Regions from separate parts of the Actinoplanes subglobosus genome, predicted to be linked through region 1. Evidence: riboswitches for the same ligand, from Rfam matches in the RefSeq annotation. Region 1 holds a riboswitch; the other holds the start of a gene.
The links. A riboswitch is a leader RNA that binds a small molecule or an ion and turns the genes downstream of it on or off. The one in region 1 is predicted to bind ZMP and ZTP.

Region 1 (11,998 bases):
CGGGGGCACACCGACCGGCGGTACGCGGTCACCGGCATGATCCAGATGGCGTCGATGGGCGCCGGGACGCTGCTCGGCGGGCTGGTCGTGGCGTACGGCTGGTATCAGCCGGTGGTCTGGTTCAACGCGGTGACGTTCCTGGTGTCGGGGGTGCTGCTGCTGTTCGCGCCACGGGACGCGCCGGTCACCGCCGAATCGGTGGCGGGTGGCTACCGGGCGATGATGCGCGACCGGCCCTACCTGCTGCTGATCGCGGTCAACACGGTGTTCGCACTGTGCAGCGTGTTCATCGGGGTGGCGTTGCCGGTCTATCTGGTCGAGGCGCTGCCCGCCCCGGACTGGCTGGTCGGGCCGCTGCTGGCGGCGAACACGGTCCTGCTCGCGTCGGGACAGGCGCTGGCCGTCCGGCTGGTCCGGCCGCTGTCCCGGCCGCGGGGGCTGGCGCTGGCCGGGGTGCTGTGGGTGGTGTGGGCGCTGGTGTACGCGGCGGCGGTCCAGGTTCCGGGAACGGTGCTCATCCCGTACCTCCTGGTGGGTCTGATCCTCTTCGCCGCCGCCGACCTGATCCACGCGCCGCTGTCGAACGCCCTGTCCGCGGCGGCCGCGCCACCCGCGCAGCGGGACCGTTATCTCGCGGTCTACCAGTACTGTTTCGCCTTCGCGAGCGTCCTCGCGCCGGTGTTCTTCACCGCGCTTTACACCCGCGGCCCGGCCGTGCCGTGGCTGACCCTGGCCGCCCTCACCACGGTGGCGACCGTCGTCGTCCACGTCCTGAACGGCCCGCTGACCGCGCGGGAAGAAGCGTCGAGCGAACAGGCCGTCCCGTGACCGGTCACCAGGAAGCGGCTTTGAACGCCCCAGTCACCCGCCCCTCCGTATGCCCGATGCCCGCCCAGGCCGCGTCCTCACTGCATGCGCGAGCCGACACGATGATCTCCACGGGCCGGCCGAGGGCGTCGTAGTCGGTGAAGTCGTAGTCGACGGAGTTGCCGGTGCCCTGCTCGACGAGCATCTCGATCTCGATGGAGTCCTCGTCGATGTAGTAGCCGGTGGGGGCGGTCTGGGTCACGACGTTCGACTCCTGACAGTCCGCGTTGCCTTCGTCGTCGGCAACGCCGGTCTGCACCTCGACCGTGATGTCGATGAATCCGGGCCCGGCCTGGACGGCCGTCGCGGGCGCCACGGCGAGGACCGATCCGAGGGCCACCGCCACTACTGCGTTCATCACAAACTCCTTGCCGACGAATTGGTACTATTCGCCCGAAGTATGCCCGCCTTTGAACGCTGGCCTGCGAGTCATCGCGCCGCGCGATCAATCGGTCAGCGATATGGACGGCGGGAGCCGGTCATCTAGGTGATCATCAGGAGCAGTGCCTGGTCGTTGTCGGCGGCGGAGCGGTAGAAACGCCGCAGGTCGGCGACGTGCCCCAGGAATCTGTCGGCAGGGACGTCCTCGTGCCAGATGTCGGGGTAGATCTCGGCGGCCTTCATCGCGCGGCGGTCGAAGCGGGCGCGCAACGTGTCGTCGTCCAGGGCGTCGAGGGCGTCGGCCACCACGCGGACCCGGTCGGCGGTGACCAGGCGGGCCGGGCCGTAGCCGCCGTCCTCGCCGATGTCCTCGCCGCCCAGGACCGCCGCGCCGGCGACACCATCGCCGAGGTCCCATGCCGAACCGGCCAGCAGGTAGTGCACGCCGTGCCAGAACTTGTCCAGATTCAGCTCGGGCTCGGGCATCTCGGCGTCGTAGTCGTTGAGATCGCCGAAGAGCAGCGCCTCGACGGTGTCCGGGTCGTCGTGGACCGATTTCAGTTCGGCGTCGGAGAGACGACGGCCGATCAGTTCCATTCCCACGGGGCGTCCCCTCCGCGACGGCTGTGCCAAGATCGCTGAAATGAGTACCGCAGCGACCTACACCGAGTTCGCCACCCGGGAAGCCTACGGCGTCTCCCCCACCTACGAGCGGCTGTCCCGTGCGGTGGCCGCGAACCCGGCGATCCACGAGTTACTGGAGACGGTTCCGGAGGCGAAACGGCAGCCGAACCTGCTCTTCGGGGTGGTTCGGCTGCTCGGCGGCCCGGTCGACGACCCGGCCGGGTTCCACGACTTCACGGTCGCCCACTGGAACGAGATCGCGGCGAACCTCCGGGTCCGGGCGACACAGACGAACGAGCCCGGACGATGTGCGGTGCTGCTGCCCGTACTCGCGAAGTTGCCGCAACCCCTCGCCCTGCTGGAGGTCGGCGCGTCGGCCGGGCTCGGGCTCTATCCCGACCGGTACTCCTACCGCTACGGTGACCGGCTGCTCGGGACCGCAGGTCCGGTCCTGGAGTGCGAGCTCACCGGCACCGAACCGCCGGCCCGGCTGCCGGAGGTGGTGTGGCGGGCCGGTCTCGACCTGAACCCGCTGCGCGTGACCGATCCCGACGATGTCGGCTGGCTGGACGCGCTGATCTGGCCGGAACACGAGCATCGTCGCGAGCGATTGAGGGCCGCGGCCGCGATCGCCGCCGCTGATCCACCGACGCTGATCCGCGGTGATCTCGTCGAGGACCTGCCGGCTCTCGCGGCGCAGGCGCCGGCCGGGGCGACGCTCGTCATCTTCCACACGTCCGTGCTGTACCAGGTGCCGGAGCCGCGGCGGCAGGCGTTCGAGGCACTGGTCCGGACGCTGCCCGGGCACCGGATCTCGGTCGAGGCGCCCGGAGTGGTCCCGTTCGACGGCTTGCCGCCGGCACCCGACGACACGCTGCACAACGTGGTCGCGCTCGACGGTGTGCCGCTGGCGTGGGCGCGCGGCCACGGTCAGGCGATGTCCTGGTTCGCGGACTGACTCTCGTCGATCCACCGGCGCAGGTCGGCGGCGGACTCCCCGATGGTGCGGCCGGTCGTGTCGATGACCGTTACCGCCCATCGGGGGTGCTCGTCCCACCGATCCCAGCGCATTCCGTCCCAGCCACCGGCGGTGATCACTTCCGGCCGGTGGCCGGGGTCGGCGGCGTGCGCCCGCTGCCAGCGTGCCCAATTGATGAACGCGTCGGTCTGCCGGGCGTCCCACCGGCCCGGGTCACGCTCGGTGAGTCGCCGGCGGCGCACGTCGTCGTCGACGTCGAGCAGGCACGCCGCGATGCCGTCGAGGGCGGCCGCCGACGGGCAGGCGAGCACCTCGCCGAGCGGCGACTGGCCGGTGAGCAGCATGTCCAGGCCGTCGGACTGATAGCGCAGGGCCCGCTGGAGCCAGACCTCCAGGCTGCGCTGCCGCCAGACGAGATCAGCGCCGGGCGGCACGCCGATCTCGTCGAAGTCGTGGCACACCAGGCCCTCGATGGGTCCGCAGGCGCGGACCGTGGTCGTCTTTCCGGAACAACTCGAACCCGAGATCGTCAACAGCATCGGAGGCCTTCCATGGAGCAGATCAGCAGCCGCGTCGTCTATCGAAATCCATGGATGACGGTACGGGAGGACGAGATCCGCCGCCTCGACGGCACGTCCGGCATCTACGGGGTGGTCGAGAAACCGGACTTCGCGCTGGTGCTGCCCCGCTGGCGGGACGGGTTCTGGATGGTGGAGCAGTTCCGGTACCCGGTCGGGCGGCGGGCGTGGGAGTTCCCGCAGGGCAGCTGGGGTGCCGGCGCCGAAGGCGATCCGGCCGCGCTGGCCCGGCAGGAGCTCGCCGAGGAGACCGGGCTACGCGCCGAGGAGATGATCCATCTCGGACATCTCTACGAGGCTTACGGGTACTGCACGCAGGGCTTCGACGTGTATCTCGCGTCGGGGCTGGCCGAGGGTGAGCCCGACCGGGAGGCGACCGAGATGGACATGATCCACCGGGCGGTCACCGACGAGGAGATCACCAGCATGATCCGGACGGGGCAGATCGTCGACGCCCCATCGCTGGCCGCGCTCACCCTGTACCGTCTCGGGACGTGACCGGGCGCCTCGACCACGTGTTCCGGCTGGCCGCCGACGACGACCCGTGGCCGCTGGTTCGGGAGCTGGCCGGATCCGGGGACCTGTCGCTCGTGCCGCCGGTGCAGGCCGCCCTGGAGCGCTGCCTGGACGACCACGACTGGTACGGGCGCGATCTGATGGCGTACCTCCTCGTGGGTCTGCGCGGTGTCGCCGCGTTTCCGCTGGTCCTGCGGGCGTTCGCCAGGCCGCTGGAGGGCGGTGACCATCGCCGTCTCATCGGCGAGCTGGTCGTCGAGCTGATGCGGAAGGATCCGGGTGCGTGCCGGCCGGTGATCGTCGCGTTCGCGGGTTCGGCGCATCCGGGTCTGCGGAGTGCGGCGGTGTGGGCGCTCGGGTATGTCCTCGAACCCGCCGACCTGGATCTGCTGCGGGCAGCGGCAGCCGATCCGGACCGTGCGGTCCGGCAGGCGGCGGTCGGTTCGCTGGCCGAGCTCAAGGATGATCGGCGGGCTTTCGAGCTGGTGGTGGCGGCGCTGGCCGATCCGGACGATCCGGTCCGGCTCGCCGCGGTCACCGGGTTGCGGTGGTTCGGCTCCGAGGATGCGGTGCCGCATCTCGCCCGGCTGGCCCATGACCCGTCGCCGGCGGTGCGGTCGGTGCTCGGCGACGCGCTCGGCGCCCTACTCATCTCCCCCGGCATCGCCGGGGACCTCGATCCCGCCCCCGGCGCCCTCGGTCTCCTCTCCGGCGCCCCCGGTGCCTCTTTCGGAATCGAGGACACGCTCGCGGTACTGCTCGGTGACCCGGAGCCGTCGGTGCGGGCCGCCGCCGCTCGTGGGGTTCAGCGGCTCGAGGTGTTGCGTGCCCATCTCGGCGATCCTGATCCGCGGGTTCGTGCCGCGGTCGCCGCCGGACTCGCGCGTCACGGCGGGCCGGAGCTGGCTGTCCTGGCGGCCGATGAGTCTCCCCTGGTCCGGGCCGACCTGGTGACCGCGCTGGGCGTCAGCGGACACCCCGGGGCCCGGCCGTTGGTGGAAGCTCTCGCCGACGATCCGGATCGCGCGGTGCGGGCCCGCGTCCGGGTCGCGCTCGACCGGCTGGGGTAATCCGTTGCACCGGTGCCGTCCGCCGTCATAGCGTGGCCGGACACGACTGGCGCGGGTGGATCACCACCGGGGAGTGACGTCGGGGGCATCGACCGCCTGGGTGCTCATCCTTCACCGGATGAGGAGCTGCCCGTGTCCGAGCATCGCATTCTGCATCTGTCCGATCCGCATCTGACCGGGTCCGGCCTCGACGAGGACGGCGTCGACGCGGCCGCCTCGCTGGACCGGATCCTGCACGACGCGCGGTTCGTCCCCGACATCGACGTCGTCCTGGTCACCGGGGACATCGCCGACGACGGCTCGGCCGACGGGTGTGCCGCCGTGTTGCGGCGGGTCGGCGGGTTCGCCCGGGAACGCGGGATCCCGCACATCTACACGACCGGCAACCATGATGCCCGGGAGCCGTTCGCCAAGGTGTTCGGCAGTGCCCACCTCGGGCCGGACGGTGCGGATCTCGGCACGTCCGGCCCGGATCGGGCGGCGGTCAGTGAGGTGTCCGGCCTGCGGATCATCACGTTGGACAGTCTGGTACCCGGTTCGACGCACGGGGTCGTCGGTGAGGAGCAACTGGCCTGGCTCGGTGACATGCTGTCACGGCCGGCGCCCGCGGGTTCGGTCGTGGCCCTGCACCATCCGCCGATCGTGACCGCCGCGTCGCCGTCGATGGAGCAGGTCAACCTCCGCAATGGGGAGCGGCTGGCCGAGGTGCTGGCCGGAAGTGACGTCCGGGCGGTGCTGTGCGGTCACTACCACGCGCAGTTGTCGGGGTTCCTGGGCGGGATCCCGGTGTGGGTTACCCCGGGCGTGGTGACCCGGATCGATCTGACAGCCCCGCCGCACCTGGTCCGTGGGGTCCTCGGCGCGGGGGCGACGGTCGTCGAGCTGGGCGGCCCGTTCTCACCGGTGTTCCATACCCTGCACGCCCGCGACCCACGAGCGGGCGAGCAGGTCTACCTGGCCGACACCCGGACCGGGCAGGACGTCACCGCCGAGGAGTAGCTGACGGCGGCCGATGTACCCGTCTTCTGCCCGCGGAGTCGGGTGCTCGACAGCTGCCGCTGCTGTCCGGGACGGCGCTCCGTGCCGCCCCTGCCTGCCGCTGACTGGCCCTTGACCTCTCCCCGCCCTAAAGGACGGGGATTCCGGCGGTCGCCCGCCGGGTTTCCTGCTTCACAGCCCGCCGCCCCGAACGGAGATTCCCCCGTTGAGGTCTTACGCCAGCTCCACAGGCAGACACCGCCAGCCCGGCGGCCAGAATGTTGCGCGCCGCATTGACGTCACGGTCGTGGACGGCCCCACAGGGACAGGTCCACTTGCGTACGTTCAGCGGCATCTTGTCAGCGATGGCCCCACACGCCGAGCAGACCTTGGACGACGGGTACCAGCGGTCGATCACGACCAGGTCCCGGCCGTACCAGTCGGCCTTGTAGGTCAGCATGGAGCGGAAGTCGTGCCAGGCCGCGTCGCTGATGGCGCGGGCCAGCGTGTGGTTCTTGACCATGTTGCGCACGGCCAGGTCCTCGATCACGAGCGTTTGGTTCTCACGCACGAGCCGAGTGGTCAGTTTGTGCAGGGTGTCACGGCGACGGTCGGTGATGCGGGCGTGGACCCGGGCCACCTTCAACCGGGCCTTCGCCCGGTTCTTGGAGCCCTTGTCCTTGCGGGCCAACTCGCGCTGCGCGCGGGCCAGCCGAACGCGGTCGGCGCGTTCGTGGCGGGGGTTGGCGATCTTCTCCCCGGTCGACAGCGTCACCAGGTGGTCGAGCCCGGCGTCGATTCCGACCGCCGCCGTGGTCGCCGGGGCCGTCTCGATCGTGTCCTCGCAGAGCAGGGACACGAACCAACGGTCCGCCGAGTCCCGGGACACCGACACGGTGGACGGCGACTGCCCCTCGGGCAGCGACCGGGACCAGACGATGTCCAGCGGGCTGGTCATCTTCGCCAGGGTCAGCTCGCCGTTCTTCCACCGGAAGGCGGACGGGGTGAACTCGGCCGACGCCCGGGACTTGCGCTTGGACTTGAAACGCGGGTACCTGGCCCGCTTCTCCCAGAACGCGGTGAACGCGCTCTGGAGGTGTCGCAGGCACTGCTGGAGCGGGACCGAGGAGACCTCGTTCAGGAAGGCCAGCTCCTCGGACTTCTTCCACGCGGTCAACAGCGCCGACGTGGCGTTGTAGTTGACCCGCTCCTGCCGCTGATACCAGCCCTCGATCCGGGCCTGCAACGCCAGGTTGTAGACCTTGCGCACGCACCCGAACGTCCGGTTCAGCAGGTCGGCCTGCTCCGGAGTCGGGTGGAAGCGGAACTTGAAAGCCCGCTTCACGAGGCGCTTGGACATGCCTCACATGTTAGAACACTTGTTTGTGACCGATCTTGCGGCCGGTCTGCGGGCAGACGCCGAGTTCGCCTTGACTGCGAATCGGCTATCCCTGACCTGCTCCGCAGGGGTCCGTTTCCTCTCCGGCCTGAAGGCCGGAGTATCCACGGAGGAATCTGATGACGAAGTCGATTTCGCTCCGCCAGCCTATCGGCAATCCGACAAAGTCACGTGAGGCGTGTATCGGCAAAGGCCACGAGCAGCCAACCTCTCCGTTCGACGACCGGAATGACGGAAGTTTTGTGATCAGCCACGGCAGGTGTGTCTACGATGCACCCCCGACATCACTTAGAGTAGCCATACATTCACCGAAAGCTATGCTTGGTGGGATGGTGGTGCCGAATGGCACGAAACACACACAGGGACAATTGCGCCAACGCCCAGAATCCCGGCTGCGTCTGCTCCGGCTGCGGCGGTGCGCTTCACGGCTGGCAAGGCTGGACCAGACTCGCCCGAGACGTGCCATCGGCGCGGGACGATCGACGCCGGCGGATCGAAGCCAGGATCGAAAGAAACCAACGGACCGACGAACTGAACTTCAACGCCCGGAACCGTCAGGCGCTGGTCGACCTCGCACGCCTGGACATCACGGAACACCTGTGGGATACCGACCCCAAGACGCCACCTGCTGAACCCCAAGCGCAGACCGGAGATCTTTCTGATCCCGCACTGTCCTCGTCGGATCTCCGGCGCCTTTCCACCCTGGGCGACAAACTCATGGCCGAACCGTGGAAGGAGATCGACGCAGATATCGACAGGCAGATCAAGAACCAGCAGACCGCACTCGACGTGAAGAGACGTCTGGCCGACCACACGTGGTGCGGGCTGCTGGTGGCGCTGATCCGCTGGATCGAAAAGATCGACACCGCCGTCCAGATCGTCACCGACAAGGCCAAAGAGTTCGTCAAGGACTTCCTGGTCGACCACTTGTCCGGCCTGCCTGGAAAGCTCGCCGAAATCGTCGTGGACATCGTGATCGACAGAGTCTGGTCGGCGCTGGCCAGGCTGGTGGAGGCGCATTTTCCCCTCTTGGGAGACGACACGCTTCGAGCCTTGCGGATGCTGGCCCTCTTCGCCTGCCCATCCGTGGAACGGCACCCACAGGTCTACCAATACACCGCCGAGCCGCTGATGGGAGACGCGCTGAACCTGGTCTCCGAGGAGGTCAAGGAACAGGTCAGCACTCTTTTCAACGCTTGGTGGCGACGGCGTGCTCCGGAAGCGCTTGCGTGAAGGGCCCGCTCACGGAAGCCCTCTCCGGCGCCGAGCGATTTCCACGACAGACAGGCTCCGTCGGCCGATACCGGAAACCGATGGGCGACGGGCGGCGCCCCCGCGGCGCCGGCCGTCGCCGGGAGTGTGGTGTGGCGGGTGGTCAGGTGCGGGCACGGCGGGCGGCCCACGTGACCAGGGCCGCGCAGACGGCGGTCAGGGCCAGGGTGGCCGTGGTGACGGCGTTCTCGAAGGCGTGCGCGCTGGCCGTACCGCTGGTGATGTCGGCGAGGGAGCCGGTGAGGGCGGCCGCGACGATGGTGCCGGTGACGGCCATGCCGATGCTGCTGGCGACTTCCTGGCTGGTGTCGCTGAGGGCGGCGCCGGTGGAGGTCTGGTCCTCGGGGAGGCCGCGCATCACGGTGACGCCGGCGATGGTGGCGACGATGCGCATGCCGCCGGCGGTGAGGGCGAGCGCGACCGCGATCCACGCGTAGTCGTAGCGGCCGAGCAGGGCGTACACGAGCAGGCCGGTGATGACGGCGGCGGCGCCGATGCGGGCGGCGCGCTGGGTGCCGAGTCTGGTGACGATCTTTTCGACGAACGGGCCGATGGCGAGCATGACGATGATCTGCGGGAGGTTGCCGAGGGCGGCCTGGGCCGGGCTCCAGCCCCACACGAGCTGCAGCTGGAGGGAGACGCTGAAGGCGAGGGCGGCCATGCCGAGGCCGACGGCCGCCTCGTAGGCGAGGCTGGCGGACACCGCGGGCCGCTTGATCAGGGCGAAATCGAAGAGCGGGTGGGCGGTACGGCGTTCGTGAACCACGAACACGACGGCGGTGACGACGGCTCCGAGGCCGGCCAGCCAGGGGGTGACGTGTCCCCAGCCCTGCTCGACGGCAAGGGTGGCGGTCCACAGGGCCAGGACGATGGTGACGGTGCCGAGGAAAGCGCCGGGCAGGTCGAGTGGGGTGGTGTTGCGCTGGGCGGGGTCGTCGGCGGGGATGCCGGTGCGGATGCAGTGGATGGCGAGCAGGGCGATCGGCACGTTCATGACGAGCAGGGTCTGCCACGGCAGGACCTGGAGGACGAGGCCGCCGACGGTCGGCCCGACGGCCAGGCCGACGAGCCCGACGGTGGTGATCAGTGAGGTGGCTCGCATCAGCAGGTTCTCGGCGTCGAAGAGTCGGAAGCAGAGCGCCATGGTGCCGGGGGCGGTCATGGCGGCGGTGATGCCGATGGCGGCGCGGACGGCGATCAGCTGGCCGGGCGTGTGCACGAACAGGACGGCCAGGTTGGCCAGGGCGAACAGGGTGAGGCCGATCAGCATCATCCGGCGGGTGCCGAACCGGTCGGCGATCGCGCCGAAGGCCATCATCAGGCCGCCGAACAGCAGCGAGTAGCCGGAGGTGATCCATTGCAGGTCGGTGGCGGAGGCGCCGAGTTCGCGGGCGATGGTCGGCAGGGCGACGTTGAGGACGGAGTTGTCGAGCATTTCGACGAGGAAGACGACGGACAGGCCGAGGATGGCCGGCCAGACGGCGCGCAGGGATCCGGCGCCGGTCTTCTCCTCCAGGGTGATTGCACTCATAGGGGGACCTTTCTTCGATATCACTGGAACGTCGTTCCAGACCTAGCTTGGAACGTCGTTCCAGACATGTCAAGATGGGCGCATGGCAACCAGGACCGGGCAGGACGGCCTCTCACGGGAACGGATCGTCGACGCCGCGATCGCGATGCTTGACGAGGGCGGCGACGGCGCGCTGACCTTCCGCGCGCTCAGCACCAGGCTGAAGACCGGGGCGGGAGCGATCTACTGGCACGTGGCGAACAAGAGCGAACTGCTCTCGGCGGCCACCGACGCGATCCTCGCCGAGGCGCTGCGCAGTGACGAAGCTGACACCTCACCGCGAGGTCAGATCCGGGCGATCGCGCTCGGGCTGTTCGATGCGATCGACGAGCACCCGTGGGTCGGCGGTCAACTGTCCCGGCTCGCGTCCCAGGCGGGCACATTGCAGATCTTCGAGCGGATCGGGCAGCAGGTGGAGGCGCTCGGCGTGCCCGCCGGCGAGCAGTTCTACGCGGCGTCCGCGCTGCTCAACTACATTCTCGGCAGCGCCGGGCAGAACGCCGCGAACGCCCGGGTGCACGAGCCGGGTACGAGCCGCGCCGACCTGCTGGGTGCGGAGGCGGCCGTGTGGACGAGCCTGGATCCGGCGACGTTCCCGTTCCTGCACCGGGTGGCCCGGCAGATGGGCGACCACGACGACCGCGAGCAGTTCATGGCGGGGATCGACCTGATCCTGGCCGGGATCAGCGCGGGCCGGTGACAGCGGAGGTCGTCGCGCGCTGGCGGCTGGAGAACTGCCGGGCGCTGACCCAGCGGGCGAACGGCACGTGGGCCGCCGAGCGGGACGGCACGCCGGTGATCCTCAAGTACTTCACCGACGACTGGGCGTACCCGTTACGGGTGGCCGCGACGCTGCGGGAGCGCGGCTGGCCGGTGCCCGAGCCGATCGAGGAGCCTCTGGCCGTACCGGGAGGGGCCTGGATCCTCTTCAATCGGCTGCCCGGTGTGCCGCGGCAGGCGTCGGAGGAGGAACGGCGGTCGCGGGGGCGGTTGCTCGCCGAGTTCCACGAGGCGGCGACCGGGATCGCCGGGCAGCGGGGCGGGTTCGCGATGCCGGCCGAGGTGGTCGGCGATCCGGAGCTGGAGCACTGGCTCCGGGTGCACGAGGCGGTGAGACCCGAGGAGGGCGGCATCCTGCGGCGCTGCCGGGACGAAGTGATGGCCTGGTTCGGCGAGCATCCCGGCGTCGACGTGCCGTGCGGTGTCATCCACGGCGACTTCACATCCTGGAATCTGCTGTACGAGGACGACCGGCTGACCGGTGTCATCGACTTCGAGTGCACCCATCACACGTACCGGGTAGCCGATTTCGCATTGTCGTGGCGCGGCTACCAGGACGAGGTGATCCGCGGCTACCAGGAGGTCCGCCCGCTGTCGGAGCTGGAGCGGCAGCTGATCGTGCCGGCCTACCGGGCGTGGATGTTCCTCGGCCTCGAACGGGAACTGGCCGCCCACCACCGGACCGGGGCGCCGCTCGACCTGAGCTGGCAGATCACCCACATCCAGCGGATCAGGACCACAGGTCACGCTGGGTGAGCAGGGACTCGGCGAAGGAGAGCGGCGACATGAGGCGGCCGCGCTCGCGCTCGAGATCGGTGATCGGGACGACGTTGAGGATGCGGACGGCGCCCTCGCCGGTGCGCACGTAGTCGAGCGCCTCCGGGCTGAGCGGCCCGGACAGGAACACCGAGCGGCGGCCGGGGAACGCCGGGAACTCCTCGCCGAGCCCGATCATGTGACCCCAGTTGAGCTGTTCGCCGGTGA
Region 2 (11,998 bases), on a different contig from region 1:
TCGCCATCGCCGATGGTGGGGCGTCGTGACGTGCCCGGCTGTCCTCGTCACGCCGACCGGCGGCAACCGCGGTTATGACACGGGGGTTCCACGGCCCCGCGTGATCAGCCCCCGGGTGGTGAAGACTCAGAGGCCGGGGCGTGGGTTCAGCGGCGAATCTCGCATCCTGTCTGTTCAGGTCGACTCGTCAAGGATCGCCCCCGTGACGAGGACCGTCTGGAGCACCCAATGCCGGACCGGGTGCGCGGGCGGCCCTTCGGTGGGGCGTCGGGCGGGCCCAATGTCGGACCGGGTGCGCGGGCGGCCCTTCGGTGGGGCGTCGGGCGGGCCCAATGTCGGACCGGGTGCGCGTGCCGTCCTTCGGCAGGGCGTCGGATGTACCCGTCGTCGGGTCTGGGTGCGTTCACCGCCCCCAGGAGGGCGGTGACGGCACCCGTATCCGGCTCTGGGTGCCGACCTGACACTCCTACCGAGAAGTCGTTCGCGCACCAGGCCACCCTCCTCACCCCGACCAGCGACAACCGCGACCGGACCGCAGGTTTCACGCCCCGCGCGATCAACCTCCGGTGGTGAAGACTCAGAGCGCTTTCGGGGGTGGCATTACCGGTGTGGGCGACGGCTGGTGGTGTTGGGACGCGCCAGCCCGGTGGGCGCGCTGGAGGGTTTGAGTGGGCAGCCCCGCCGCGTGGCGCGGGCGGGGCTGCGTGGGATGCGATTGAGGGCTGTCCGCGGCGTACCGAATGGGTCAGGGGTTGGCTCTCTCGGCGGCGGCCACCGCGTTGCGGAAGAGCATCGCGACCGTGGTCGGGCCCACGCCGCCGACGCGGGGGGTGATCGCGCCGGCGACCTCGGCGCAGGACTCCTCGACGTCGGGCAGCAGGCGCCGGCCCTCGTAGCGGACGCCGGCGCCGATCACGACCGAGCCGGGTTTGATGTGCTCGGGCTTGACGATGCCGGGGACACCGACCGCCGCGATCAGGATGTCGGCGCGCTGGGCGTAGCGGGGCCAGTCCTTGACTCCGGTGTGCACGACGGTGACCGCGGCGTTGGCGGTGGGCCGTTTCTGGGCCAGCAGCATGGCCAGCGGACGGCCGAGGGTCGCGCCGCGGCCGAGGATGACCACCTCGCGGCCGGAGACCTCGACGCCGTGGAACGCGAGCAGCGCCTCGATGCCTGCCGGGGTGCAGGGGAGCGGGCCGGGCAGGCCGACGGCGAGACGGCCCATGTTGAGCGGGTGCATGCCGTCGACGTCCTTGTCGGGGTCGAGGGTCTGCAGCGCCGCGTCGTAGTCGAGGTGGGCGGGGATCGGGTACTGGATCAGGACGCCGTGCACGTCCTTGTCGTCGTTGTACCCCGCGATGACCTTGAGCAGGTCGGCCTGGGTGACGTCGCCGCCGAGGTGTTCGTGCGGGGATTCGAAGCCGAGCTCGGCGGCCTGTTTCTGCTTGATCCGGATGTAGCCGGCGGAGGCGTCGTCGTCGCCGACCAGGATGGTGGCGAGACTGGGCCGGACACCGCGGTCCTTCAGCTTGGCGACCCGGGCCTTGACGTCGTCGAGGACCGCCTCGGCAACGGGCGCGCCGGGCAGGAGACGAGCAGTGGACATGTGTGACTCCTCAGCCGGGAGCCCAGGCGGTCGACTCCGCGTGACGAGCTCCCCGATGGTTCGACCATCCCTGTGCCGCCAGTCGCTGCGTGCCTTCCAGGATGCCGGACGGTTCTCCCGGTCGCCCACCCGGGGTGTGGCGGTACGCCGGTCGGGGGAGGTCGCGATTGTGTGGAGGAATGGTGACGGTCCGTTCGCTCAAGTCGCGTCCTCGCCCGGCGCGGATAGACTCCACCCTCATGAGCGACTCCCCCTCGACCCCGGCCGGCCTGCTGACCAGCATCACCAATCCGGGTGATCTGAAGCGACTGACCGCGGAGCAGCTGACCCTGCTCGCGGCGGAGATCCGTGACTTCCTCGTCGCCAAGGTCTCGCGGACCGGCGGCCACCTCGGTCCCAACCTGGGTGTGGTCGAGATGACCCTGGCCATGCACCGGGTCTTCGACTCCCCACGCGACAAGATCCTCTTCGACACCGGCCACCAGTCGTATGTGCACAAGATCGTAACCGGTCGCCAGGACGGTTTCGACCTGCTCCGTCAGCGCGGTGGTCTCACCGGCTACCCGAGCCAGGCGGAGAGCGACCACGACCTGATCGAGAATTCGCACGCCTCCACCGCCCTGTCCTACGCCGACGGTCTGGCCAAGGCGTTCGCGCTGCGCGGTGAGGATCGTCACGTGGTCGCCGTGGTCGGTGACGGCGCGCTGACCGGTGGCATGTGCTGGGAGGCGCTCAACAACATCGCCGCCACGCGCAACCGTCTGGTGATCGTGGTCAACGACAACGGCCGCTCCTACGCGCCGACCATCGGCGGTCTCGCCGACCATCTGTCCACGCTGCGCCTCAACCCGGGCTACGAGAAGGTGCTCGACCTGGTCAAGGACGCGCTGGGCCAGACGCCGGTGGTGGGCAAGCCGGTCTTCGAGGTGCTGCACGCGGTCAAGAAGGGCATCAAGGACGCGGTCAGCCCGCAGCCGATGTTCGAGGACCTGGGCCTGAAATACATCGGCCCGGTCGACGGCCACGACCAGCAGGCCATGGAGTCGGCGCTGCGGCGGGCCAAGGGCTTCAACGCGCCGGTCATCGTGCACGCGGTGACCCGCAAGGGCTACGGCTACCGCCCGGCCGAGCAGGACGAGGCGGACTGCCTGCACGGTCCGGGGGCGTTCGACCCGCAGACCGGGGCGCTGACCGCCAAGCCGTCGCTCAAGTGGACGGCCGTTTTCGCCGAGGAGCTGGTCCGGATCGCCGACGAGCGGCCGGACGTGGTGGGCATCACCGCCGCGATGGCCGAGCCGACCGGGATCGCCGCGCTGGCCAAGAAGTATCCGGAGCGGACGTACGACGTGGGCATCGCCGAGCAGCACGCGGCGACGTCGGCGGCCGGTCTCGCGATGGGTGGCCTGCACCCGGTGGTGGCGGTCTACGCGACCTTCCTGAACCGGGCCTTCGACCAGGTCCTGCTGGACGTGGCGATGCACAACCTGCCGGTGACGTTCGTGCTGGACCGGGCCGGCATCACCGGGCCGGACGGGCCGAGTCACTACGGCATGTGGGACATGAGCGTCTTCGGCGTGGTGCCGGGGCTGCGGATCGCCGCGCCGCGCGACGCCGCGACCCTGCGGGAGGAGCTGCGCGAGGCGGTCGCGGTCGAGGACGGCCCGACGATCGTGCGCTTCCCGACCGGTTCGGTCGCGCCGGACACCCCGGCGATCCGCCGGGTCGGACAGGTCGACGTGCTGCGCGAGGGCGAGCGGCAGGACATTCTGCTGGTCGCGGTGGGTTCCTTCACCGGTCTCGCTCTGGAGGCGGCGGAGCGGATCACCGAGCAGGGGTACGGGGTGACGGTCGTCGACCCGCGCTGGGTCCGTCCCGTGCCGATCGAGCTGACCGGCCTGGCCGCCCAGCACCGGGCCGTCGTGACCCTGGAGGACGGGGTGCGCGCCGGCGGTGTCGGCGACGCGGTGGCGAGCGCGCTGCGGGATGCGGGCGTGTCCACGCCGCTGCGGGACTTCGGTGTGCCGGTGGGCTTCCACCCGCACGGCACCCGTGCCGAGATCCTGGCGTCGCTGGGGCTGACCTCGCAGGACGTGGCCCGTGAGGTGACGGAGTGGGTGTCTCGTCTCGCGGAGCCTGACATCCGCGTCTGAGGCACTGGGCAACTTCGTTACTGAAAAGTTACCGTTAGCGGATGGGTGTCGACGCCGTCCGCGGGCCAGTGGTCATCGACCTCGGCTACGACCGGGGCGAGCCCATGACGTACGGGCAGCCGGGGCGGCGCACACTGCCGTCCTGGCTGGCCCCGGCCGTCGTCGCGGCGCTGGTGCTCTTCGGTCTCACCGCGTCCGGCCCGCCGCCGCCCCCGCTGCTGGCGGCCCTGACCCGGGTCGAGATCGGGTCCGCCGATCCGTACCTGGTGACCGGCACCGGCCAGCTGGTGGTCCAGTCGGCCGGGGTGCTCGCCTCCTACGACCTGGCGACCGGCGCCCGGCAGTGGCGGGTCGACCAGAAGATCCCGGTCTACCGGCTGCGTGCCGGTGACGGCCTGCTGCTGCTGCGGCCGTGGGGCGCCGGGAGCACCGAGCCCGGCACCACGGCGGTCTCGCTGACGACCGGCGACCAGTTGTGGCACAACACCCGCAGCGTGGTCAGTTTCGAGGGCACCGGCCTGGTGTTCTCCGTCGAGGGTGTGCGCAGCCAGTCCTCCGGCACCGGCCGCCGGGTGGAACGGACCGTCGAGGCCCTCGATCCGGCTGCCGGCGCGACCAGCTGGCAGGTCGAGGTCCCGTCGACGGCGGTCCTGCTGGCCGTGCCCGGTCCGCCGGGGGAGACGGCCCGGATGCTGATGGTCCGCGACGACCTGACCGCCCGGCTGTACGACGGGCGCACCGGTGCCCTGCTCGCCGAGCGGAAGGTGCCGGCCGCCAACTACGACCCGGAGAACCCGCTGGTCGTCGGCGGGGCGGTCCTGCTGCGGCACCCGGGGCCGTCCGGGATCGAGGTGTCCGCGTTCGACGCGACGACACTGCGGCCGCTGTGGACCGAACCGGCCGACAGCACCCGTGAGGTCCAGCCGTGCGGCCGGCTCGCCTGCCTGATCGGCCTGGACGGGGTGCGCGCGATCGACCCGGCGACCGGTGACCAGCGCTGGCACCGGCCCGGCTGGCGATCCATCGAGACCATCGGCAAGCGGCTCATCGCCTACGCCGACGGCCCGAATTCACCGACCGCGCTCGTCGATCCGGCGACCGGCCGGGTGCTCGTCGACCTGACCGGCTGGCGGCCGCTCGGTGGCGCCACGGCCGGCGGCGAAGTGCTGGTCATCCGGGATATCGGGGCGGATCCGCGTACCATGGTCGCGGTCGCGGCCCCGCGCCTGTCCCGGCCGCGCGTGCTCGCCGAGTTGCCCGCCGGCACCGGCGAGTGCCAGTCCGCCCCCGAGCGGCTGATCTGCCGGTCGATGTATGGCGAGCTGGTCGTCTGGTCCTACCGGGCCGAGGCGGCGTGATCCTCAGGAAGGTTGTGGCGTGGCGCTGATCGAGCTGGATCTGGACGCCCCGCCCGATCGGCTCACCGGTCGCCGTCATCCGCCCCCGTGGCGGTACCGCCCGCTCGGCGTGGCCCTGGCGGTGGTTATGGTCCTGACCCTGGCCGGCGCGGCACCGCGGGGCGGCACGTTCTGGCGCCCGCTCGGGCTGATCCCGGCCGAGGCGGGCGCCGAGGCCGCCATCCAGATCGCCGGCGGGCGGGTGTTCACGCTCGTCCTGGCCGGGCGGAGCCGCACCCTCACCGCATGGGACCCGCAGCCCTCCCCGCACCGGCTGTGGAGCGCCGAGGTGCCGATCAGCGCCACGTTCGACCCGGCCAACGGCGTCTTCGGCGCGGTCCGGGTACGGCGGATCGGCGACCTGCTGCTGGTCGGCGCGGGTCTGTCCAGCACCGTGCTGGACGCGGACACCGGGGCGATCCGCTGGACCACCGGGAACCGGATCACCCCGGTGCGCGACGGCCTGGCCGTCCTCACCGACCGGATCTTCCGGCCCGGGACGCTCTACGACCAGGAGTCCGGCGACCCGGGGATGCTCTACTTCTCGGCCGACGGGCAGCCGCACGTCGAGCCGCCGGTCCGGACCGAGGTGCGCGGTCTCGACCTGGCCACCGGCACGGTGCTGTGGACGGCCACGCCGGGCGGCTCGGTGACCGCGGAACCGGCCGGCGGCGACGGCCCGGCCGCCGTCCTGATCACCGCCTCCGACCGGCTGAGCCTGGTCGACGGCCGGACCGGTGCGGTGCTGCGCGAGACCGGACTGCCCCAGGAGGCCGGTGCCGGGCCCGGCACCAGCGACGTGGTCGGCGACGTGGCGCTGATCGGCTATCCGGAGGCCGGGCTGCAGGCCGGGTACGACGTACGGACCCTGGACCGGCTCTGGGTCCGTGACCTGCACACCGACGGAGGGCCGGACACCTGCACGGGTCTGCTCTGCGCCGCCGGTGACCGCGAGGTGCAGGTCCTCGACCGGCGGACCGGGCGGGTCGCCTGGTCGGCGCCGTCCGAGGCGGAGCTGGCCGTCCGGGACGGGGCGGTGCTGCTGACCCCCGCCGGGGACGACGGTCCCGGTCTGCTCGTCGACACCACGACCGGGGCGCCCCGGGCCGACCTGACCGGCTGGGACGGCGAGGTCGAGGGTTTCGGGGCGCATGCGCTGCTGCTGTGGCGTGACGAGAAGGGCGGCGGGCGCGCCTTCGGGGCGGTGCTGCCGGGCGCGACCGAGGTCCGCTATCTGGGGGCCGCCGACGGTCTGGATGGGGACTGCGGCGGGGACGATCGATACGTAGTCTGTCGGGATGTCCGGGGACTGCGGGTCTGGGCCTATCGGATCTGATACCGGTACACGTACACATGGGGGCAGTCGTTGCGGGATGCCCTGATCGACCTCGGTGAGATGCCGGCCGGTGAGGCGGAGGCCACGGTGCCACGGCCGCCGTTGCCGTACCGATGGATCCTCGGTCTTCTCACCGCCGTCCTGGTGGTGCTCCTCGGCGGTGGCGGACCGCCGCCGCAACCACCGCCCGCCCCGGTCGTCCTCCCGATCGACCTGAGCGACCAGATTCAGACCGACCGGGACCGTCTCTACGTGGTGGGGCAGCCCGAACCGTTCGGCACGGTGGTGCGGACCTACGTCATCCAGGCTTATCACCTGCCGGAGTTGACACCGCTCGCCTCCTTCCAGGTCACCGTCACCGGTGACGTCTACACGGTCGCCGGTATCGGCGACGACGTGCTGCTGGTCGGCTACAACGACACCCAATCCGCGGTCCCCGGGCTGATGGCGGTGCGGGCCGGCGTCGCGGAACCGATCTGGAAGCGGCCGGCGAGCATCTACGGCCTCACCGCCGACCGCGGCCAGTTGCTGATCCAGGAGGAGACCGTCCCGGGCCGGGCAGAGGGCCACCGCGTCTGGCGGGCCCTCGACCCGCGGACCGGGGTGGTGCGCTGGTCGGTCGAGCAGCCGGCCGGCGGCCAGGTGACGATGTCGGCCGGCTACTACTGGGCGGGCTATCCGGCGCGGTTCTTCACCGTGGACGGCGACGGGCTGGTGGAGGCCCACGACGGGCTCACCGGCACGGTCGTCACCAGCACCCGGCTGCCGCGGCCGCCCGGCGAGGACTTCGTGGCCTGGTCGATAGGCGGGCTGCTGGTCGCCGCGTACGGCGAGGACGAGACCATCGCCTACGACGATCAGACCCTGACCGAACGCTGGCGGCGCGACGACGTCGTACTCCCGGAAGGCGGCTACCCCGCCGACTGCGGCCCGATGATCTGCCTGATCGGCTTCATCAACGGCCTCAGCGTCGTCGACCCGGCCACCGGGCAGGGCCGGTGGCACACCGACGGGTACGACGCGACCGAGGTGATCGGCGACCGGGTGCTCGTCGCCCACACCAGCCAGACCGACCCGGCACTGGCCGTGGTCGACCCGCGGACCGGCGGGATCGTCGAGGTCGACGGGCAGTGGACCAGCGGCGGTCGTGGCCCGGAACCCGGCACCGCCTGGGTCTACCGCCACCAGGCCGTCGGTTACGCCCTCCGTTACGGGATCCTGCGCCTGTCCGACGGCAAGGTGCGCATCCTCGGGCAGGCCGACCGGATCGCCGGTGACTGCCAGTTCACCGCCGCGGCCATGGTCTGCCGGCGGCTGGACTCGTCGATCGCGGTCTGGCGTCTCTGACGTAGCCTGCACCTACGAGCCTGGAGGTCGCGGTGCGGGTGCTGGTGGTCGAAGACGAGCGGGACATGGCTGACGCCATCGTGCGGGGCCTGCGCCGCAAGGGGATGGCGGTGGACGTCGCCTACGACGGCCTCGAGGGCCACGAGATGGCGTACGTGACGAGGTATGACGTGGTCGTGCTCGACCGTGACCTGCCCGGCATGCACGGCGACGAGATCTGCGCGGCCCTGGTCGAGTCGGGCGCGCTGACCCGGGTGCTGATGCTGACCGCCAGTTCCTCGGTCGAGGACAAGGTGGAGGGCCTGGAGCTGGGCGCCGACGACTACCTGGCCAAGCCGTTCGACTTCAAGGAGCTGGTGGCCCGGGTGCAGGCGCTGGGCCGGCGGGCCACCCCGGTCGCGCCGCCGGTGCTCAGCGTCGGCAACCTGGTGCTCGACCAGTCGCGCCGGGTGGTGACCCGGGGCGGTGTGACGCTGGAGCTCACCAACAAGGAGTTCTGCGTGCTGGAGGAGCTGCTCAAGGCCAAGGGCGGGGTGGTGTCCAGCGAGGAGCTGCTGGAGCGGGTCTGGGATGCCAACACCGATCCGTTCACCACGACGGTCCGGGTCACCATCAACACCCTGCGCAAGAAGATCGGCGATCCACCGCTGATCGAGACCGTGGTGGGCGCCGGCTACCGGGTGCCCGAGCCGGTCGTGGCCTCGTGACCGTCTACCCCGGGCTCCGCAGTCGTGGCCTGCGGCTCGACGTGCGGCCGACGCTGCGGCTGCGGCTCACCCTGCTCAACGGGATCCTGCTGGTCGGCGCCGGTGCGGTGCTGGTGCTGCTGGCCTGGCTGCTGGTCAGCGAGTCGCTGCACCCGGTCGACGAGCTCCAGCCGGGTTCCATCGTGACGCTGACCGACGGGACCACCCACGAGGCGCTGGACTGGCAGAACGACATGGTCGCCCAGGCCTCCCGCGAGCTGCTGATCAAGGGGTTCAGCGCGCTGGCGGCGGTCGGGATCGTCGGGATCGCGTTGGCGTACGCGGTGACCGGCCGTGCCCTGCGCCCGCTGCGTGACGTCACCCAGACCGCGCAGCGGCTCGGCGAGGAGACCCTGGACCAGCGGATCCGCTACTCCGGCGCGGACGGCGAGGTGGCCGAGCTGGCCCGTACGTTCGACGCCATGCTGGACCGGCTGGCCGCCGCCTTCGAGTCGCAGAAACGGTTCGTGGCGAACGCGTCGCACGAGCTGCGTACCCCGCTCGCGGTCATGCGGACCGAGATCGACGTCACACTCAGTGACGACGAGGCGGATGTGGCCGAGTTCCGACGGATGGCCAAGGTGGTCCGCAACGCCTCGGAGCGGGCCAACGGCCTGGTCGACGCGCTGCTGGTGCTGGCCCGGTCGGAGGCGCAGTCGGGTCGCCGGCTGGTCCGCAAGGTGCCGGCCGACCTGTCGCTGAGCGTGCAGAACGCGCTGTCCGCGGTCAAGGTGGAGGCGGAGCGGCTGAAACTGGAGGTCACCACCGATCTCGGGGCCGCGCCGGTGGTCGGTGACCCGAGTCTGCTGGACCGCCTGGCGGGGAACCTGATCGAGAACGCGATCCGTTACAACCATCTACTCGGCCGGCTGTGGTTGCGCACCGAGTCGTCCGGCGGGCAGACCCGGCTGATCGTCGGCAACACCGGTTACGAGGTGGAGCCGGCCGACGTGCCGGGGCTGTTCGAGCCGTTCCGGCGGGGCGGCTGGGAGCGGACCGGGTCCCGCGGCTCGGGGCTGGGGCTCTCCATCGTGCGGGCGGTCTGCGACGCGCACGGAGGCACGGTGTCGGCGGTCGCCCAGGAGGGCGGCGGGCTGGAGGTGACGGTGGCCCTGCCGGCCGCCGACACGACACCGGTGGTGGCCGCGTCGGCGAGCGTCCCCCGCACCAGGTGAGGGGAACGCCCGCCGGGGGTCAGCTGGTCTTCTTCGACTCGATCTCGGCGCGGAGCTTCGGGAACTCGGCTTGGATGTCCGGGGCCTTCTTGAAGAACCACATGATCATCCCGACGCTGCCCTGGTCGGCCCAGCCGCAGACGGCGACGTCGATACCGGAGACCGAGCTGGTGCCGCACTGCGCGACACCGCCCAGGGTGCCGGTGTCGGCGTTGGTCAGACCGCTGATCGGCGCGTCCTTGCCGAACTCCTTGAAGGAGGCGTCCAGCTCCTGCTGCGGGTTCGCGATCAGGGCCTTGGTGGCCAGCGCGGCGACCATGCTCTCGTCGTCCGGCGAGCCGTAGAAGGCGCCGAACGAGCTCTCCGCGCCCGGGTAGGCGGCCAGGTCCTTCTCCATGTCCGCGGTCATCGCGGCGAACTCCTGGCTGTCCAGCTTCGGCCGGCCGCCGAGCGTCGCAGGCTCGGTGATGGTGACCGCGGCGGCGTCCTCGATCGCGTCCTTGGTGAAGAAGACGACAGCGGTGATGCCACCGATGCAGAGGACCGCGAGGACGCCCAGCGTGATCAGGATGATCGGCAGGACCCGTGACTTGCGCTTCGGCGGGAGCGGCGCCGGCGGGAACCCACCGGGCGGCGGGCCGAAGCCGGGCGGGGGCGGGGGCTGCTGGCCGTACTGTGCGGGCTCCTGGCCGTACTGCTGGCCGTACTGCGGCTGCTGCGGCTGCTGCGGCTGACCGTACGGCGGCGGCGGAGGCTGCTGCCCGAACGGCTGCTGGGGCGGCGGGAATCCGGAAGGGTTCGGCTCACCGGGGGGTGGCGGGTATGTCATCGATGCTCCAGAGCTTGTGATGTCGGTGGATACTACCGACGAACCGGCGGCCCGGCGGCCCGCTGACGAGTGAAAACGTGATGCCCCCACACCTGGACCAGGCGCGGGGGCATCACGTGCACCATGTGCGTCAGGAGCGGACGTTCGCCACTCCGTCGGCGAGGAACCGCTTGCCGGTGACCTTCTCCGCGGTGCCGCTGCGGTCCAGGTACGGCGTGACGCCACCCAGGTGGAACGGGTAGCCGGCGCCCAGGATCATGCACAGGTCGATGTCCTGTGCCTCCGCGACCACGCCCTCGTCGAGCATGATCCGGATCTCCTCGGCCAGGCCGTCGAGCGCCTTCTGGCGGACCTCGTCGGCGGTGAGCGGCGCGTCGCCGACCTCCAGCAGCGCGACGACCTCGGGGTTGATCTCCTTGTCCACCATCACCGGCAGCTTGGAGTCGACGATGCGCTTGAGGTTGGGGGAGTCCACGTACCGGTCCGGGAACGCGGCGTGCAACGTCTCGCCCACGTGGTAGGCCACGGCCGGGCCGACCAGCTGGAGCAGGGCGATCGGCCGCATCGGCAGACCCAGCGGGTCCATCGCCACGTTCACCACGTCCAGCGGGGTGCCCGCGTCGACGGCCTGGAAGATCTCGCTGGTGACCCGGGTCAGCAGGCGGTTGACCACGAACGCCGGGGCGTCCTTGACCAGCACCGACGACTTCTTGAGGGTCTTGCCGACCTCGAACGCGGTGGCCAGCGTCGCGTCGTCGGTCTTCTCGCCGCGGATGATCTCCAGCAGCGGGAGGACGGCGACCGGGTTGAAGAAGTGGAAGCCGACGACCCGCTCGGGGTGCTCCAGGTCGGCCGCCATCTCGGTGATCGACAGCGAGCTGGTGTTGGTCGCCAGGATCGCCTCGGGCTTCACGATCTTCTCGAACTCGGCCCAGATCTGCTTCTTCAGGTCGAGGTTCTCGAAGACGGCCTCGATCACGAAGTCGGCGTCGGCGAAGACGGACTTGTCGACCGAGCCGCTGACCAGCAGGCGCAGCTTGGCGGCGGTGCCCTCGTCCATCCGCTTCTTCGCGACCAGCTTGTCGATCTCGGCGTGCACGTAGCCCACGCCCTTGTCGACCCGCTCCTGGTCGAGGTCGGTGAGGACCACCGGGACCTGGAGGCGGCGCAGGAACAGCAGGGCCAGCTGCGAGGCCATCAGACCGGCGCCGATGATGCCGACCTTGGTGACCTTGCGGGCCAGCGACTTGTCCGGCACACCGACCGGGCGCTTGGCGCGCCGCTGGACCAGGTCGAACGAGTACAGGCTGGCCCGGGACTCGTCACCCAGGATCAGGTCGGCGAGGGCCTCGGTCTCGGCCGCGGTGCCGTCCTCGAAGGAGGCGGTCTTGGCCAGCGCGAGCAGCTCGACG

Region 2: linked by a shared signal. The riboswitch ahead of ACFO0C_RS24305 (bifunctional 5,10-methylenetetrahydrofolate dehydrogenase/5,10-methenyltetrahydrofolate cyclohydrolase) and the one ahead of ACFO0C_RS25460 (metallophosphoesterase family protein) in region 1 are both predicted to bind ZMP and ZTP.

Annotation. Positions count from the first base shown of each region.
Region 1 covers NZ_JBHSBL010000019.1:36,515-48,512, reverse strand. Annotated here, with positions in the region: gene ACFO0C_RS25495 (MFS transporter) at 1-828, shown strand, start outside; gene ACFO0C_RS25490 (hypothetical protein) at 833-1,225, opposite strand; gene ACFO0C_RS25485 (YfbM family protein) at 1,351-1,845, opposite strand; gene ACFO0C_RS25480 (DUF2332 domain-containing protein) at 1,892-2,830, shown strand; gene ACFO0C_RS25475 (hypothetical protein) at 2,803-3,390, opposite strand; gene ACFO0C_RS25470 (NUDIX domain-containing protein) at 3,403-3,927, shown strand; gene ACFO0C_RS25465 (HEAT repeat domain-containing protein) at 3,924-5,015, shown strand; ZMP/ZTP riboswitch at 5,048-5,124, shown strand; gene ACFO0C_RS25460 (metallophosphoesterase family protein) at 5,148-6,014, shown strand; gene ACFO0C_RS25455 (RNA-guided endonuclease InsQ/TnpB family protein) at 6,142-7,353, opposite strand; gene ACFO0C_RS25450 (hypothetical protein) at 7,735-8,625, shown strand; gene ACFO0C_RS25445 (MFS transporter) at 8,768-10,195, opposite strand; gene ACFO0C_RS25440 (TetR/AcrR family transcriptional regulator) at 10,278-10,934, shown strand; gene ACFO0C_RS25435 (phosphotransferase enzyme family protein) at 10,931-11,770, shown strand; gene ACFO0C_RS25430 (suppressor of fused domain protein) at 11,745-11,998, opposite strand, start outside.
Region 2 covers NZ_JBHSBL010000018.1:523,279-535,276, forward strand. Annotated here, with positions in the region: gene ACFO0C_RS24305 (bifunctional 5,10-methylenetetrahydrofolate dehydrogenase/5,10-methenyltetrahydrofolate cyclohydrolase) at 746-1,606, opposite strand; ZMP/ZTP riboswitch at 1,620-1,702, opposite strand; gene dxs (1-deoxy-D-xylulose-5-phosphate synthase) at 1,846-3,756, shown strand; gene ACFO0C_RS24315 (outer membrane protein assembly factor BamB family protein) at 3,798-5,114, shown strand; gene ACFO0C_RS24320 (outer membrane protein assembly factor BamB family protein) at 5,134-6,489, shown strand; gene ACFO0C_RS24325 (outer membrane protein assembly factor BamB family protein) at 6,520-7,836, shown strand; gene ACFO0C_RS24330 (response regulator transcription factor) at 7,869-8,543, shown strand; gene ACFO0C_RS24335 (sensor histidine kinase) at 8,540-9,757, shown strand; gene ACFO0C_RS24340 (hypothetical protein) at 9,777-10,586, opposite strand; gene ACFO0C_RS24345 (3-hydroxyacyl-CoA dehydrogenase NAD-binding domain-containing protein) at 10,717-11,998, opposite strand, start outside.